One region of the Peribacillus sp. FSL R5-0717 genome, then DNA from elsewhere that is predicted to be linked to it. Evidence: riboswitches for the same ligand, from Rfam matches in the RefSeq annotation. Region 1 holds a riboswitch; each other region holds the start of a gene.
What was found. Region 1 has a riboswitch for lysine ahead of NYE65_RS10740 (amino acid permease). Riboswitches for the same ligand answer to the same signal wherever they lie in the genome.
Positions count from the first base shown of each region.

Region 2: linked by a shared signal. The riboswitch ahead of NYE65_RS04775 (aspartate kinase) and the one ahead of NYE65_RS10740 (amino acid permease) in region 1 are both predicted to bind lysine.
Region 3: linked by a shared signal. The riboswitch ahead of dapA (4-hydroxy-tetrahydrodipicolinate synthase) and the one ahead of NYE65_RS10740 (amino acid permease) in region 1 are both predicted to bind lysine.

Region 1 covers NZ_JBBOOF010000001.1:2,187,090-2,190,375, reverse strand. Annotated here, with positions in the region: gene NYE65_RS10745 (glycoside hydrolase family 13 protein) at 1-659, shown strand, start outside; gene NYE65_RS10740 (amino acid permease) at 709-2,160, opposite strand; lysine riboswitch at 2,258-2,443, opposite strand; gene NYE65_RS10735 (LacI family DNA-binding transcriptional regulator) at 2,701-3,286, opposite strand, start outside.
Region 2 covers NZ_JBBOOF010000001.1:980,127-983,412, reverse strand. Annotated here, with positions in the region: gene uvrC (excinuclease ABC subunit UvrC) at 1-1,208, shown strand, start outside; lysine riboswitch at 1,270-1,446, shown strand; gene NYE65_RS04775 (aspartate kinase) at 1,536-2,768, shown strand; gene NYE65_RS04770 (YslB family protein) at 2,832-3,286, opposite strand, start outside.
Region 3 covers NZ_JBBOOF010000001.1:1,721,456-1,724,741, reverse strand. Annotated here, with positions in the region: gene NYE65_RS08335 (D-2-hydroxyacid dehydrogenase) at 1-810, opposite strand, end outside; gene dapA (4-hydroxy-tetrahydrodipicolinate synthase) at 939-1,835, opposite strand; lysine riboswitch at 1,969-2,147, opposite strand; gene NYE65_RS08325 (spore germination protein) at 2,518-3,286, shown strand, end outside.

The DNA of each region.
Region 1 (3,286 bases):
ATGGAAAGTATCGTATTGAAAGCGCAAAGATGCTTGCCGCTTGTCTTCATATGCTGCAAGGTACACCTTATATATATCAAGGGGAAGAGCTGGGCATGACCAATGTTGCATTTGAAAGCATCGATGAATACCGGGATATCGAAACATTGAATTCATATGACGAACTCGTCCATTCACATGGCTGGTCAAAAGAGCGGATGATGTCAGCCATCCACGCCCGCAGCCGGGATAATGCGAGGACACCGATTCAGTGGAATGACTCCCGGAACGCAGGATTCACGAACGGGACCCCTTGGATTAAGGTTAATCCCAATTTTCCCGAGATTAATGCAGAAAAGGCTTATAATGATCCGAATTCCATTTTTCATTTTTATAAAAAGCTTATCCAACTGCGCAAGGAACATGATATCGTCGTTTATGGCCGTTTTGAACTGCTGTTGCCGGATGATGAACGAATATTTGCCTACACGAGATCGTTTGAGGAAGAGAAGTTATTGGTGCTATGCAACTTTAAAGAAGAGCAGGCCTCTTATACTTTGCCTGAAGAGCTGCATGCATATTCTGCCATAAAGCTGATCGGCAATTATGGTCAGGAGGAAGAAGGAATCTCCAGCAAACCCCTGCAACCATATGAATGCCGTGTTTATCATTTGAAATGAAAAAAGGACCTGTCCTTCTCCGGTTAGGGAAGAACAGGTCCTTTGCGTATTATTTTGATTTAAGGTCACATTCCTCTAGCGGAATGATTTTCGTTTTATGCTTAATTTTATAGCCGAACCATAGGACGAAAAATAGAATCAAGCCAATGTAGGAAACGAACATTGAATTCCAGTCGATCCCATCACTGCTGAAAGCCTGATAGCCTTGTCCGATGATAATGATAATACAAAGGACAAGCGCGAATATAGGTCCGAATGGGAAGCCTTTTGCCCGGAATGGTAAAGCATTCATATCAAGGCCTTGAGCTGCATAAGCTTTGCGGAATCGATAATGGGCAATTGCAATCCCTACCCAGGTGACGAATCCTGCCATGCCTGAAGCATTCAATAACCAGATATAAACGACGCCGTCCCCGAAAAATGAAGCTAAGAATGCAACACAGCCAACTAAGGAAGTCACGATAAGTGCATTCACGGGCACTCCTCTTTTATCTAACTTACCTAGGAATTTCGGTGCTTTCCCATCACGTGCCAAGTCCCATAACATACGGGTTGAAGCATACATGCCAGAGTTACCGGCAGAGAGTACGGATGATAAAATGATCGCGTTCATGATGGATGCAGCAAATGCAAGGCCGGCCCGTTCAAATACAAGCGTGAATGGACTTACGGCAACATCTTGACTCAATAAACGTGAATCCGTAAACGGAATGATCATTCCAATAACGAAAATTGCAAGGATATAGAACAAGAGGATGCGCCAGAAAACGGATCTGATCGCTTTAGGGATATTTTTTTCTGGATCTTCACTTTCACCAGCAGTCACTCCAAGCAATTCCGTTCCTTGGAATGAAAAGCCGGCAGCCATGAATACGCCTAGAATCGTGAAGAACCCTCCATTAAAGGGACCTTCGCCCATTGTGAAATTGGAAAAACCGATTGGGTCATTCCCACCCATGATTCCGAGAATGATCAGAACACCCGTGATCAAGAAAATGACGACTGTCACGACCTTGATCATGGCAAACCAGAATTCTGTTTCCCCGAAACCTTTAACGGACATGTAATTGATAAGAAACATAGTGATTAACGCAATGGCACTCCAGATAAATGAAGGGCTATCCGGGAACCAGAACTTCATAATTAAGACAACGGCTGCCAATTCGGCGGCAATGGTGATTGCCCAGTTATACCAGTAGTTCCAACCAATCGCAAAACCGAAAGACGGATCGACGAATTTGGATGCATAGACCCGGAATGAACCGGCCACTGGCATGAACGCCGCCATTTCTGCAAGACTTGTCATTAAGTAATAAACCATGATGCCGATGACCGCGTATGCCACCAAGGCACCGCCTGGACCGGCTGAATGAATGGCCCCGCCACTAGCTAAAAATAAACCTGTTCCAATCGTTCCACCTAATGAAATCATCATTAAATGACGCGCTTTCAGGCTCCTTTTCAGTTCAGTAGGGCTTGATGGTGATTGTGAATTTGACAATTGATGTTACACTCCTTTTTATTGGAAGGGAACGAAAAATAAAAAAAACAGCAGTCGAAAAAGATCGACGGCTGTTTATAATAAACCCGTTTATCCTTCCGAAGATAGCTCCCCACGCTTTTTTGAAAAAACGTGACAGTGGTGTTCCTGTTCGGTAACACCGCCAGCGAGAATATACATGGAATATACCCTAACTTCGGCAACTTATCCTTTCAAACGGAGTCTTTAATTTTCCAGAATCTCGTCCGTTTTACTTTTATAAGCTGCAGCCTCTAACTCATCGGTAAATGAGGAAGTATTCAATTTTCTAAAATCGTTGGCGTCAGCTTGTAGGTGACGTCGTACGACTGTACTCATGAAATTCATGCAATCGCTAATAGATTGCTAGTAATTGAGTAAACTTTACTATATCAAAATTATAAAATAACTTCTGGGATATCGCAATGATTATTTTATGTGGTTATTTTTTCCTAGTTAATGAATGATGGCAGTAAGGAAGAATCAAGTGACGATGTACCAAAATATAGCACATCCTGATAACTAAACGGTTTTCCTTTTTATTAGGGCGTAGTCCAGTTTTACATGTTTGACCTCTTCAGGATTCTCAAAGAGATCCACTGCCATTTTCCCGATCCATTCCAGCGGTAAGGAAATGGTCGTGATGTCGAGCATTTCGCCAAGGCTATCATTATTGAAGCCGAGAATGGCCACATCTTCCGGTACCCTTATACCCAATTTCTTAGCGGTAAGAATGAAGCCCGCCGCCGTGTCATCATTCGTGATGATGATGGCTTCAGGTTTATCCATCATCGAATTCCATTCCTGAAACAATTGTTCACCGTCCTTAATGTGATAACTGCCTTCAAACAGCCATTCTTTATTGTTAATCAGTTGATGTTTACTCATGATATCGTTAAAGGCCTTTGTACGATGGGAACTGTTTCTGCTCTTTTTACGGCCGAGGCTGTATCCGATTTTCTTATATCCTTTAGCAATCACGTACTCAAGGGCACAGGAGAAAGCTGCATAATGATCAATGCTGATGGATGAGAATTCAGCCTGGGCGGTATCTTCACATAAAATAATCGGTCCGTATTTTTGATAATCCAAGAGGATTTTCATTTCC
Region 2 (3,286 bases), 1.2 Mb from region 1:
GGTTCTTGAACGGCGGGCATACTGAAATAAAAAAAGAACTGACTGAAAAAATGCTGGAGGCATCGGAAGAACTCGATTTCGAGAGGGCCAAGGAGTTCCGTGACAAGATTGCCCACATCGATATTACGATGGAGAAGCAGAAAATGATGACGACCGATTTCATCGACAGGGATGTATTTGGCTTTGCCTATGATAAAGGCTGGATGTGCGTTCAGGTATTTTTTGTCCGGCAGGGTAAATTGATAGAAAGGGATGTTTCGCTTTTTCCGGTCTACGATGAACCCGAACAGGAACTTCTTACATTCCTCGGTCAGTTTTACGAGATTACGAACCACTTTAAACCAAAGGAAATCTTGCTGCCTGAATCTGTGGATGCCGAAATGGCCGAAGGGCTGCTTGGTGTCAAAACGATTCACCCGAAACGGGGAGCGAAAAAAGACATGCTTAAATTGGCGAATAAAAATGCCTCCATCGCCCTTCAGGAAAAATTCTCTTTGATTGAGAGGGATGAAGAAAGAACGATCAATGCGGTGGAAAACCTCGGGAAACAACTGGGTATCTACACCCCGCATCGAATTGAAGCTTTCGATAACTCCAATATCCAGGGAAGTGACCCCGTTTCCGCTTTAGTCGTGTTCATTGATGGGAAGCCGGAAAAAAGAGAGTACCGAAAATATAAGATCAAGACTGTCCAGGGACCTGATGATTATGAATCGATGCGTGAAGTGGTCAGAAGAAGGTATTCACGAGTATTGAAAGAAGGGCTGCCGCTTCCGGACTTGATCATCATTGATGGCGGAAAGGGACATGTCGAAGCGGTACGGGATATTCTGGAAAATGAATTAGGCTTGGATATTCCACTTTCAGGCCTCATTAAGGATGAAAAGCATAGGACCTCGCAATTGATGATCGGAAATCCGCTTGAACTTGTACCTCTTGATTCAAGGAGCCAGGAATTTTACCTATTACAAAGAATTCAGGATGAAGTGCATCGGTTCGCGATTACGTTTCATCGCCAGCTACGCGGGAAAAATGCGGTTCACTCCCAGCTTGATGATATTCCAGGAGTCGGGGAAAAGCGAAGGAAGCAATTATTAAGGCATTTTGGATCATTGAAGAAAATCAAAGAGGCGACGGCCGAGGAAATCATGGAAGCTGGCATGCCAAAAGGGGTAGCCGAGGGAATCGTTAGAAAATTACAAGAATAATCTTGCTACCGATAAATCTCTATGCTATGATTAAAAGGAATTTTTAACTAGACAACTTAAAAGTGCTGATAGAGGTGCGGAATTCAAGAGTAAAAACCTGGAGAAGTATGAGCTTCCATGAAAGGTTTTGAAAGGGGACGCCGCCGAAGGAAGACAAGACTCATACCTTGTCCTCCTGGTCCGACATTTAATAAATGGCGGATTGTCAGGGTTTATACCCTGGAGAGCTATCTCACTGTGATTACAGTATTAAGATATGTGACCACAGCAATGAGATATTTCTCATTGCTTTTTTTATTGCCTAAAAAGTAGAGAGGGTGCATGAGGATGGCATTAATCGTTCAAAAATTCGGCGGAACATCCGTCGGTAGCGTAGAAAAAATCAAAAATGTTGCCAATCGGGTAATCGAGGAAGCGAAGAAAGGAAATGAGGTTGTCGTCGTTGTTTCAGCTATGGGGAAAACAACGGACCAATTGGTTTCAATGGCGCGTGATATTTCCGGATCCCCAAGCAAGAGGGAAATGGATATGCTATTGACGACTGGGGAACAGGTAACGATTTCCCTGTTAACGATGGCATTGATTGAAGAAGGACATGAAGCCATTTCGTATACCGGCTGGCAGGCTGGCATGCAAACGGAATCCGTTCATGGGAATGCCCGGATTTTAAACATCGATGCCACGAGGATCCAAGCCCAGCTTCAGGAGAAGAAAATAGTGGTCGTAGCCGGTTTCCAGGGTAACGATGCAAATGGGGAAATCACTACCTTAGGGCGAGGCGGTTCCGATACGACGGCAGTTGCCATCGCAGCAGCGCTTAATGCGGATAGATGCGATATTTATACAGATGTAACGGGTGTTTTCACAACGGACCCACGCTACATAAAAGGCGCGCGAAAACTCCAATCCATTTCTTACGATGAAATGCTGGAACTTGCCAACCTGGGGGCGGGCGTCCTTCACCCAAGGGCTGTCGAATATGCAAAAAATTATCAAATTCCGCTTGAAGTCCGTTCAAGCATGGAGAGAGAATCAGGTACGATCATAGAGGAGGAAGCAACTATGGAAGAAAACTTAATTGTACGCGGCATTGCTTTTGAAGACAGTATTACGAGGGTCACGATATATGGTTTGCCCCAATCACTTGGTGCATTATCCACGATCTTCACGACGCTTGCGAAAAACCGGATCAATGTGGACATCATCATTCAAAGCATGACTGCCGAGGATACGACGAATCTATCTTTTTCCACAAAAAGTGAAGATACGGAAGCGGCCTTGATCGTTCTGGAAAATAATAAAGAACAATTGGGATTCGACCGGGTCGAAACGGAGAGCGGATTGGCCAAAGTGTCCATCGTCGGTTCTGGTATGGTATCCAATCCGGGAGTGGCTGCCGAAATGTTTGAAGTGATGGCCAATACAGGCATCCAGGTGAAAATGGTCAGCACATCGGAAATTAAAGTTTCGACCGTCGTCAATGAAAAGGAAATGGTGAAGGCGGTTGAATCCCTTCATGAAGCATTTAAACTTGGTCAGCATGCAAATGTGCTAGCTTAAGTGTCAGGAGTCCAATAAAAAACAGACTTCCGGTAAAAAGGGTAAGTCTGTTTTCAGGGCTCATTAGATTGGATCTCTGGGATCCCATTGGATGGTGAATATCACTTTTTTTGCGCGGCGTTTGATTTCTTCCGTTGATTCGCTGAGGAATTTTTTTTGCAGTGAAAACTGCTCGGCAAGGAAACCGGCTTCAAGCTGGAAGTGACAATCAGGGTGTAAATCCAGGCGGCGGCTGATTATTTCACCCGTGAGGGATAATTGCATCTCGTGTTTCGTATACTTCAAGATTTCCAGATTGCCCCATCCAGCGCTTTGGAAAAATTCAATCAGTTCCTGATCGCCATTCAATGGGAATTTTCTTGCTAATTGTTTACCTGCCCAATAGAGGATTTGATTAGAGTCTTTTCCGAGAATATCGTTCAATAGAACTTCTCTGATTAATTCGTACCCGAAAGCTGGAACTTTGAATTCTTCAGTTTGAATTTCTTCCGTTTGAATCTCTTCTTCTATCGCAGCAG
Region 3 (3,286 bases), 470 kb from region 1:
ATGTTCTTTTGGCAGCGGTTCTTTCTCAAATACATCGAGGACTGCTCCCTGTAGATGTCCTGCTCGCATGACAGATAGTAAATCCCCTTCATCTATCAATGCTCCGCGGCCAACGTTGATAAGGTAAGCGTTGGGCTTCATCGCTAAAAGAAGGTCCTGGTTAATGATATGATAAGTGGAATCCGTTAAAGGAAGCGTCAGGACCAAATAATCCAGATCTTTTACAAATTCATCCCATTGATCTGGAGTAAAGTGGAGATCCACGAGTGTTGCTTGTTTTCCACTAAAGCTTAACCCATGCACATTCATATCAAATGCCCGGGCTTTACGAACAAGTTCAGCGCCAATCGATCCAAGTCCAGCCACCCCGATTGTTTTCCCCTTTAGAGTTTCAGAAATGAAAGGATCCCATCTCCGCTCCAATTGCGATTGTCTCATCCGAGGACCGTCTTTCACTATGTCCAAGAGAAACGAAAATACATATTCAGAGATGTAAGCACCAAATTGGTCAATAATTCGAGTTATTGTAATGTTTTGAGGTATCGATTTGTCTGCAATCAAATCATTGACCCCGGCTCCCATTGATTGAAACCAGCGAACAGATGAGGCAACTGGTTTACTTAGTAATTGCGTCGGGAAATTCCATCCCAAAATAACTTCAGTGCCGGGTAAATATTTTTCTGCTTCCTCCAAAGTTTTCGCTGTCTTTACCGATATAAACCCACTATTTCGGATATGATCAGCATAAGCATCGACCTCTGACTGAATAGAACTAAATACAAGAATGTTTGGTTTGTGTGTACCCCCCATTGGCTCTCTCCTTATTGATTCTTTAAATATAGTATAAATTCTTTCTCCTGAGTCATACATGGATAAAAAAACAGTGCATTTCTTTCGAGTATGCACTGCTTTTTAAAATTTCTCCAGAATCATTAGTTTTATTTATTTAATAAAATGGCTTCTGCGTTACTAGGCTGTAGAACTATTTGCAGTGCTCTTTCTTCTTCATCGTTTAAAGGGATCAATGGTAAACGGACACCTCCAACATGTACCCCCCGCATATTTAATGCAGATTTTACTGGTCCCGGGCTTGGTGCAGCAAATAATGCTTTCATGATTGGAAGAAGTGTACGATGTGCAGCGGCAGCGCCAAGGACATCACCATTTTTAAAGCTATTGATCATTTCTTGCATTTCATTACCAATTATGTGTGAAGAAACCGAAACAACGCCTGTTCCACCGATGGCTAAAACTGGTAATGTCAACCCATCATCGCCGCTGTACAAAGTAAAATCACTAGTTGTTTTGCTTATGATTTGTGCCATGGCATCCAAGTCACCGCTTGCTTCTTTTACTGCCACGATATTCTTGATTTTTGAGAGGCTGACAATCGTCTCCACTGACATGTTTACAACACTTCGTCCTGGAATATTATAAAGCATTACCGGTAATGATGTTGAATGGGCTATAGCGCTAAAGTGCTGAAATAATCCTTCTTGAGAAGGCTTGTTATAGTAGGGGGTGACGAGCATGATTCCGTCGACTCCTGCTGCCTCTGCTTGCTTTGTTAAGCTGATGGAAGCTCTCGTGTTATTTGAGCCGGTTCCAGCTATGACTGGAACTCTTCCATCAACAACATCTACAACAAATTTGAATAAATCTATTTTCTCTTCTTGAGTTAAGGTAGGGGATTCTCCAGTTGTACCAGCTATTACTAATCCATCAGAACCATTAGCAATCAAATGGTTTACTAAAGTTCTCGTAGCATTAAAATCAACCTCTTCATTATGATTGAACGGGGTAACCATTGCGGTTAAAACTTGGCCAAAATTCATAACTTCACACCCTTTTGTATAATTTTTAAAAATATTCAGAGGTGGTTAGGGCCATTCAGGAGTAAACGCAAAAAAGCAACAACGAGGATTCGCTGCTGCAGTAGAAACAATATTTACCAAAAAATGTTTCCGCGCATAAGATAGCCCTCCATATAGTTTCCTATATGACAGTCCTGTATTTATTCAATAGCAGAACCAGCTTCAAGAACATGAGATTCTTTCCGCTTCGGCAAATTCCCCTTTCCACAATAGTCATAGGATCTCATTCTCCTCAAAATGTGTACTAATGGTCTTTGCTCCTCTATCCTCACTTCAAAAAATTTCGAAGTAAGAAAATATTTAATTGATTGTAATATAACAGGGAATCCATTCTGTTGCAAGCCTAATTATGAAGTTTTTTAAGAATGCTAGAAATCTATGGGGATGGCTAGAGTATTGGGGTGGATTCATCTTTATTCGTTATAGGCTGAACAAATATTCAATGGACGAGGGAGTAGTAGACAATACAACTCCCTTTAATGATTCTTTTTCATTTATCCGATTAAAACTCACTAATAAATATATTGAAAAATTACAGTTGGCCGCTAATTTTAATCAGTTATTTCAACTAAGTATTCGTGCGTATAAAATCCTACCATTCGTTAATAATATCCATATCTTACAATCAAAGGAGTGGAGTCTATTGAAAAGATATTCATTCTTTAAAAAGCAAGAAAATCATAAATCTACAGACTTCACTGATGTACTCGAACATCTGCAAAAGTCCAAGGACTTCACAAGCTTTACACTCAATTTTGAAAATGAAATATACTGTGTATCTTTTTTCGATACATTAATTGATAAAGATATAATGCATAGAGACCTCCTTCCTTTTTTACATACAAATTCTTCAACTCTGGAGGAGCTTGTACACAACTTGCCAATAGAGGGGCTTGTTTTTACAAAAAATCCTGCTGAACTACAAAGTCAGCTGTTAATGGGTTATATAGCCATAACATTAAATAAATCTGATCAGGCAGTTTTAGTTAAAGCAGCAAATAACACTTCGAGGCAAGTTACACTGCCAGAGGTAGAGTTCAGTGTTGTCGGTCCGAAAGAGGCACTGGTCGAATCACTTGATACGAATTTATATTTAATCCGAAAACGGCTTCCAATTGCAGAACTTGCTGTTGAAGAAATTATTGTTGGGAAGTTATCCAAAACAAGAGTAGCTGTGCTTCATATAGAAGGAATTGCAAATAGCGAGAATGTAGAAACCGTCATACAGCGCATATCTGATTTAAGGGTTAACCAAATAATTGATAGCTCCTATATTTCACAAATGATTGAAGATAATAAAAATTCTCCTTTTCCTCAATTTATCGATACGGAACGACCTGATCGATTGGCTGCGGTACTAGGAGAAGGCAAAGTAGTGATCTTGGTGGATGGAGCTCCACATGGCTTACTTG